Cupriavidus metallidurans CH34: one gene and its partner. The protein of the gene in region 2 interacts with the protein of the main gene of each other region in a pairwise test. Links are inferred from orthologs where the notes say so. Each region holds a gene or a part of one and is shown on either strand. Other genes may lie near its edges.

The links. The genes of interacting proteins can lie anywhere in the genome.
Region 1: the proteins of RMET_RS11540 (region 2) and recJ interact in binary tests that used the Escherichia coli proteins (3 or more experiments, as listed by UniProt). The link is inferred for Cupriavidus metallidurans CH34 from one-to-one orthologs.

What each region holds. Positions count from the first base shown.
Region 1 is NC_007973.1:1,126,213-1,129,501, reverse strand. Bases 1-2,898 are described here. They hold recJ (single-stranded-DNA-specific exonuclease RecJ), read left to right. Parts: upstream 1-548; coding sequence 549-2,249; downstream 2,250-2,898. Other genes in these bases: RMET_RS05215 (M23 family metallopeptidase), read right to left, coding at 2,324-2,898; RMET_RS05225 (hypothetical protein), read left to right, coding at 1-502. Outside these bases: more of RMET_RS05215, read right to left, coding at 2,899-3,046. UniProt on the Escherichia coli protein: Single-stranded-DNA-specific exonuclease.
Region 2 is NC_007973.1:2,517,448-2,521,187, reverse strand. The notes cover bases 405-3,362. They hold RMET_RS11540 (DNA topoisomerase III), read right to left. Parts: upstream 2,920-3,362; coding sequence 889-2,919; downstream 405-888. Other genes in these bases: RMET_RS11535 (single-stranded DNA-binding protein), read right to left, coding at 3,203-3,362. Outside these bases: RMET_RS11545 (cation transporter), read left to right, coding at 1-165; more of RMET_RS11535, read right to left, coding at 3,363-3,643; RMET_RS11530 (DUF3158 family protein), read right to left, coding at 3,717-3,740.

The DNA.
Region 1 (3,289 bases), 1.4 Mb from region 2 along the record:
GATGACCTGGCACGGGCACCCGGTGAACGAGGCGCGCGAAGCCGAAGGACGGTTGACCGTCAATTCCGTGTGGCTGCACGGCGGCGGCAGGGCCAACGCGGCGCGCAAGCTGGCCGACACGGTGCTGACCGACGATCCGTTCCTGGCCGGGCTGGGCCTGGCCGGTGGCAGCCGCCTGGGGCCGCAGCCGGCCCGCTTCGCCGACATCGCCGATACCGATGGCTCGGTCATGACGCTGCTCGACAGCGCCACCGAGGCCCATATCGCTGCGGACTGGGGGCTGTGGCTGGAGCGGATGCACACGCTCGACGCCGAATGGTTCGCGCCGGTGCTGGACGCGCTCGGCGAGGGCCGGATTCAGGCCGTGACGCTGGTGCTCGGCGGCGAAAACCACTTTGCCGAGTTCACCGTCACACGGGCCGACCTGCGCAAGTTCTGGCGCGGGCTGGGCTCGCGCGGAGACTGGCGCGCCCTGCTGTCCGACCTGGCCATGGTCTCCTGACCCGGCGGCCTGACATCACATTGACGAATTCGAACGCGAACGCCACATGACCCGGATTGCCATCCGCTCCTTCTCCGACGAACACGCAAAGGCCCTGGCGGCCTCGGGTCTGCATCCGACGCTGGCGCGCATCCTGTCCGCGCGCGGCGTAGCCCAACCCTCCGAACTGGCCACGGACCTGCCCGAACTGGCGCCGCCGGCCAGCATGAAAGGCATCGGCCATGCGGCCGAGTACCTGGCCGACGCGATTGCCGCGAATCGCAAGCTGCTGATCGTGGCTGACTACGATTGCGATGGCGCCACGGCCTGCGCGGTGGGCGTGCGCGGGCTGCGCATGCTGGGCGCGCGCGTCGACTACATCGTGCCGAACCGCTTCGAGTACGGCTACGGGCTGACGCCGGAGATCGTCGAACTGGCGGCCCGGCAACATCCTGACGTGATCGTCACGGTCGACAACGGCATCGCCAGCGTCGACGGCGTGGCGGCCGCCAACGCACGCGGCATCGACGTCGTGGTGACCGACCACCACCTGCCCGGCGAGACGTTGCCCGAGGCTGCGGTGATCGTGAACCCGAACCAACCGGGATGCGAGTTCCCGAGCAAGAACCTGGCGGGTGTCGGGGTGATGTTCTATGTGCTGCTGGCCCTGCGCGCCGAGTTGCGCCGCCGCGGCGTGTACACCCAGGCCACCCAGCCGCCGCTGCAAACCCTGCTGGACCTCGTGGCGCTGGGCACGGTGGCCGACGTGGTCAAACTGGACACGAACAACCGGATTCTGGTGGCCCAGGGGCTGAAGCGCATGCGCGCAGGACGGATGCATCCCGGCGTGGCGGCACTGTTCCGTGCCGCCGGCCGCGAAGCCTCGCGCGCAAACACGTTCGACCTCGGCTTCGGCCTGGGCCCGCGTCTGAATGCGGCGGGCCGGCTGGCGGATATGTCGCTCGGCATCGAGTGCCTGCTGACCGACGACGCCAATCGCGCCTGGGAAATCGCCCAGGAACTGGACGGCATGAACCGCGAGCGGCGCGATATCGAGGCTGGAATGCAGCAGGAAGCACTTCAGATCCTCGAACAGCCGCTAGCCGGGCTGGACCCGACATCGCGTCACACCGTCAGCGTGTTCCATGACACGTGGCACCAGGGCGTGATCGGCATCGTCGCATCGCGGCTCAAGGAAAAATTCCACCGCCCGACCATCACGTTCGCGCCCGGCGACGAGGAGCACATCAAGGGTTCAGGGCGATCGATCCCCGGTTTTCACCTGCGCGACGCGCTGGATCTGGTGTCGAAGCGCCACCCGGGACTGCTGGTCAAGTTCGGCGGACACGCGATGGCGGCCGGTTTGACCGTGCGCGCCAAGGACTTCGACACCTTTGTCAGCGCGTTTGAGGAAGTTGGCCGCGAATGGCTGACCGATGACCAATTGGCGCGTGTGATCGAGACTGATGGCGATATCGAGGATGCGTGCTTCAGCCCGGAATTCGTCACCCTGCTGGAAGGTCAGGTCTGGGGCCAGGGTTTCCCGGCACCAACGTTCTGCGGCGAGTTCGACGTATTGCGCCAGACCGTGCTCAAGGGCAAGCACCTGAAACTCCAGCTCGGTCGGGGCAGCCAGCGCTTCGACGCCATCTGGTTCAACCATGCCGATGCGCTTGATGGCGCCAGCGCGATGGTGGCTTACCGGCTCGACAACAACACATTCAACGGAATGACCCGGGTGCAACTGGTGATCGAGCACGCGCAGTAAGGGCAGCCGCTTGTTTTCTCCTCTGCCGCCTGTGGGAGAGGGAAGCGAACCGCCTAACAGGCGGCTCTTACCCCCTAGCCCCGAGAAGGCAGATAATTCGCCGGATTGAGCGGCCGACCGTTGCCGCGCACCTCGAAATGCAGTTCGGCGGCCTGCGCCATGCTGCCAATCTCCTGACCAGCGGTAACGCGATCGCCCTCCTTGACCAGCGGCTTGTCCAGGTTGCCGTAGACGGTCAGCCAGTCGTCGTTGTGCTTGACGATGACCAACATGCCGTAGCCACGCAGCGTGCCGACGTGAATCGCCCAGCCCGGCGCGGCCGCGCGGACCTTGCCGCCAGCCGGTACCTCGATGCGCATTCCCTTCTCCGCCGGCGGCGCGAAACGGCCCGAGACACGGCCATCGGCTGGCCATTGCAGGCTGATCGAACTGGCCGGCGGCTTGGCGGACGGCATGTCCTGGACGGGACGCGCGGGCTTGTCGGACTGCGGCGTCGTCGCCGCCGATGTGGAGGCCCCGCCGGGCGGACGAACGCGAATCAGTTGCCCAACCTCGATCTGGTTGGTGTTCGACATATTGTTCCAGCGTGCCAGTTCGGACACCGAGCGCTTGTTCCGGCGCGCGATCGAATACAGCGTATCGCCACGCTCGACGCGGTAGAAGCCGTCCGGAGCCGGCTCGGTCGGCGTGGTGCCGCAGGCTGCCAGCAGGGCGGACAGGGAAATCGCGGCGAGGCTGCCGAGCGCGCCCAGGGCACGGCGGCGGGTCTGCAGATTGGCGTGGTGCGTTCGATTCATGCGCCGGAATTACTCCTGAAAAATGGCGCCGGGGTGGGCGCGGTTCGGGCGTTATTGTCGCCGAAGCGGCGAGAAGGCTCCGCGAATAGACCGTTCGCTGCGCGAACGGTTCGCATTTTCGTTGCGAGAACTGTCCGCCCCACCCCGGATTTGCCCCGTCAATCCGCTATAATTCCCGGTTTTGAAGCGCAAGAACACTACAACATGGAAGCAGAACGCCTGAACGCTATCTCCGGTGCAATC
Region 2 (3,740 bases):
ATCGTCAATGGTGCGATTGTGCTGTCCGGGGTGCTGGTGATGGGGTTCGGGTCGAACATCCCGGATCTGGTGCTGGGCGTCATCGTGGCCGCAATCGCAGCGAATGGGGGGCGGGAAATCCTGCGCGAAGCATCGGAAACAGCTCGCCGTAAGGCGGGCACATAAGGCATGTTTTCGCCCAGTTCATCCCGAGGTTTACCTCTGCAAAAGAGGTAGTCCAGCCTTTGGGCTACGGCCTCGGCTGCAGCCGAGCGTACCATTGGCGATGGCCGCGCGATAGGCGGGCATGCCGTTCTCGACCTCCGTCTGCCGTACAGCAGCGGTGCGCAAGGTTGAGGGTGCATGTCGTCTCTCCTGTTCGTGTGGCCCAGGCCAATGGCCGGGCCGGGACGTTGATGGGCAGGAGAATGGCGCCGAAGGCCCAACGGCCTTCGGCTCGGGAGAAAAGAGGAACCACCCGTGGGCTGATTGGCAGGCCCGGTCGTCGCTAGAACCGTCTGCTCATCAAGCAATCACACCCGGCCCATGTCGTGGCTGGGGCCGGCATCGTCTGGCGCACATCCGCGCACAAAGGGAGCCCGTTTTTGCACCGGCGGGCACCGGCACCGATTACCGCTGACCACGAAGGGTCTCCCGGTGGCTCGTGCAGCCTGGCAAGCCACCGGGAGACCCTTCGCAGAGGGCGGAAGAAACGCAGATCAACAGAACGCGCGTGGTGCGGCTCGCAGAGAAGCTACCTTCAGGTCCCGCGGCCGGGGACGGCTGGGCGGGACGCGCACACGGATCAAGAAGGCGTTGCGCGCTGGGCGTCCCGCAGGGCATGCGGCGGAGTGCGGGACAGGGGCCACGCCGCCGAAGGCGGGCACGGCTCACGGGGAACGGGGGCGGTCAGGAGCCTTTGCGGCCGCTACGGCGCGGGCGCGAGGCGCCGCGCTTGGAGCTGCCGGATTCGACTGGCAGCGTGCCTTTGCAGTCCGGGTAGCGGCTGCACGACCAGAACGGGCCGCTCTTGCCGCTGCGCTGGCGCGTGGGTGCGCCGCACTGCGGGCATGCCGGCCCTTGGGGAACCTTGATGGACAGGGAGGCGCTGCCGTACTGCGCAATCAACTGCGAAATCCACGCGGCCTGCTTGCCGATGAACACGTCCAGGGTGAGCTGTCCGGCCTCGATCATGTCGAGCGCCTGTTCCCAGACGGCGGTGGTGCCAGGGTCGGCAATCGCCGCAGGCACGGCATCGATCAAAGTGAAAGCCGCATCCGAGGCGCGGATGGCGCGCCCCTTCTTCACGAGGTAGCCGCGAGCGATCAGGCCGCCGATGATGTTGGCCCGCGTCGCTTCGGTGCCGATGCCAACCGTATCCTTGAGCTTCTGCTTCAGGCGGGGATCGGACACCAGCTTGGCGACGCCTTTCATGGACTTGACCAACTCGCCTTGCGTGTACGGTTTGGGCGGCAGCGTCTTGAGTGCCTTGAGATCGACGTCGGCCACCTGGCATGCCAGGCCCTCATACAGTTTCGGCAGCGCGGGCAGCACCTGGGCGCGGACCGCAGTATCGCCCTCGCCATCACCGTCTTCGGCCTGCGGCTCGGCGAGCACCTGGCGCCAACCCGGGATGACAACCTGCTTGCCCGTGGCCGCCAGGTTCTGCCCCCCGCACGAAAACTTGGCCACAGTGCGGTCGAACTCGTGGTGAGGGAGGAACTGCGCCAGGTAATGCGACCGGATGAGCCTGTACACGGCCAGTTCCTTCTCGCTCATGGCGGAGAGCTTCGCCGGTTCGAGCGTCGGGATGATGCCGTGGTGCGCCGTGACCTTGCCATCGTTCCAGGCGCGCGAGCGCTGCGAGCGGTCGAGCTGGCCCATGATCGAGCGCAGCGAGGGATCGGTCTTGAGCAGGCTGTCGAGAACGGTGGGCACTTCGGCAAACATGCTCTCGGGCAGGTAGCCGGAGTCCGAGCGGGGGTACGTCGTGGCCTTGTGCGTCTCGTACAGGGCTTGGGCAATCTCCAAGGTTTCCTGCACGTCCAGCCCAAGCTGCTTGGAACACACTTCCTGCAAGGTGCCCAGGTCGAACGGCAGCGGCGGGCCTTCGCGGACACGCTCAGTCTCCACCGACACGACGTGGGCACTGCCCGCAGCGCGGATCTGCTGCATGGTCTGCTGTGCGACCGGCTGCCGCAGGCAGCGGCCTGCGTCGTCGGTGCACGCATCGGGTGGAACCCATTGCGCGGCGAAAGTCGAACCGCCTGCGAACAGGGACACGGCGATGGCCCAGTATGGTACGGACACGAAGCGCGCGATCTCGCGGTCGCGGTCCACAACGAGCTTGAGCGTCGGGGTCTGTACGCGGCCGACCGACAGCACGCCGTCGTAACCCGCCTGTCGCCCCAGCACCGTGAACAGCCGGCTCAGGTTCATGCCCACGAGCCAATCCGCACGGGAGCGCGCCAGCGCCGAGTGGTACATCGAAAGCGTCTCGGCCGAAGGCCGCAGCTTGCCCAGTGCCGCCCGAATGGACGCATCGTTGAGCGCCGACAGCCACAGGCGTTCGATGGGGCCGCGGTAGCCGCAAAGCTCCACGATCTCGCGGGCGATCAATTCGCCCTCGCGGTCGGCATCGGTGGCGATAACCAGGTGAGTCGCCTTCGCCAAGAGCGCCTTGACGACCTTGAATTGCGTGGCGGTCTTCGGTTTGACCTCGACCCGCCAGTGCTGGGGAATGATGGGCAACTGCTCAACGGACCATCGTTTGAGCTGCTCGTCGTAGGCCTCGGGCGGCGCCGCCTCCACGAGATGGCCGATGCACCAGGTGACCGTGACGCCGGAACCGTTGAGGCAGCCTTCACCGCGCTGCGTGGCGCCGAGAATCCGGCCAATGTCTTTGCCCTGGGAGGGCTTCTCGCACAAGAACAGCCGCATATCCGTCCATCCCGATTCCTGTTGTTCATGGAGTTGCTGGGATCGAGGATGCCGAGCGCAGCCCCTGGCAGCAGCAAACAAGCCGCATGCGGCAGCGACCGCTTTCACGCCGATGAAATGGCGAGTGCGGGGAAGGTGCGTGGCCGGAAGTGTGCGGGCCGAGAGCCGCGATTTCCGGGAGCGCGCGTGGAACTCGGTGGACGTTGGTGGAGCTATCCCCTGGGGATAATTCGCAGCGCATGGAGGGCGGCGAAGCACTGCGGCAGCCGCCCTCCATGCCCGATCACTTCCTGCGCTTGGTCTCTTTCGGCGCCGTCGATTCCTGGGTGGCCTGGGGCTTCGGCTCTGCCTCCTGTGGCTTCGGGCTGAGGGCCACAGACTCGATGCGGTACGGCAGGATGCCGACACTGCGCGCGTTGACCTGCCAAGTCTCACGCGGCTGATCTTCGTTGTCCGTCCAGGGGTCGCGCTCCATGCGGCCGACGACCAGCACCCGCATGCCCTTCTGGTAGAGCTGCTGCCAGCGGTCGGCGTCGTGGTGCCAGAGTTCCACCGGCGCCCAGAAGCCGCCGCGGTCCTCGAACTCGCCGCCCTTGGTGGGGACGGGGTTGTCGAAGTACACGTTCAGCCGGAGCAACCGGCGAGGATCGTCGTTGCCATTGGGGAATTCGCGGTACTCGGGAGGCGATCCGATGTTGCCCTCGCCGATGAATTGTGTGCTCATGTTGGAATCTCCGTGGTGGTTGAAATACCCGTGCCTCGTTGGGCTCGGGCGCGTGCTCGGATGGCAGGCGCAATCACCGATCGCGCACTGCGGCAGG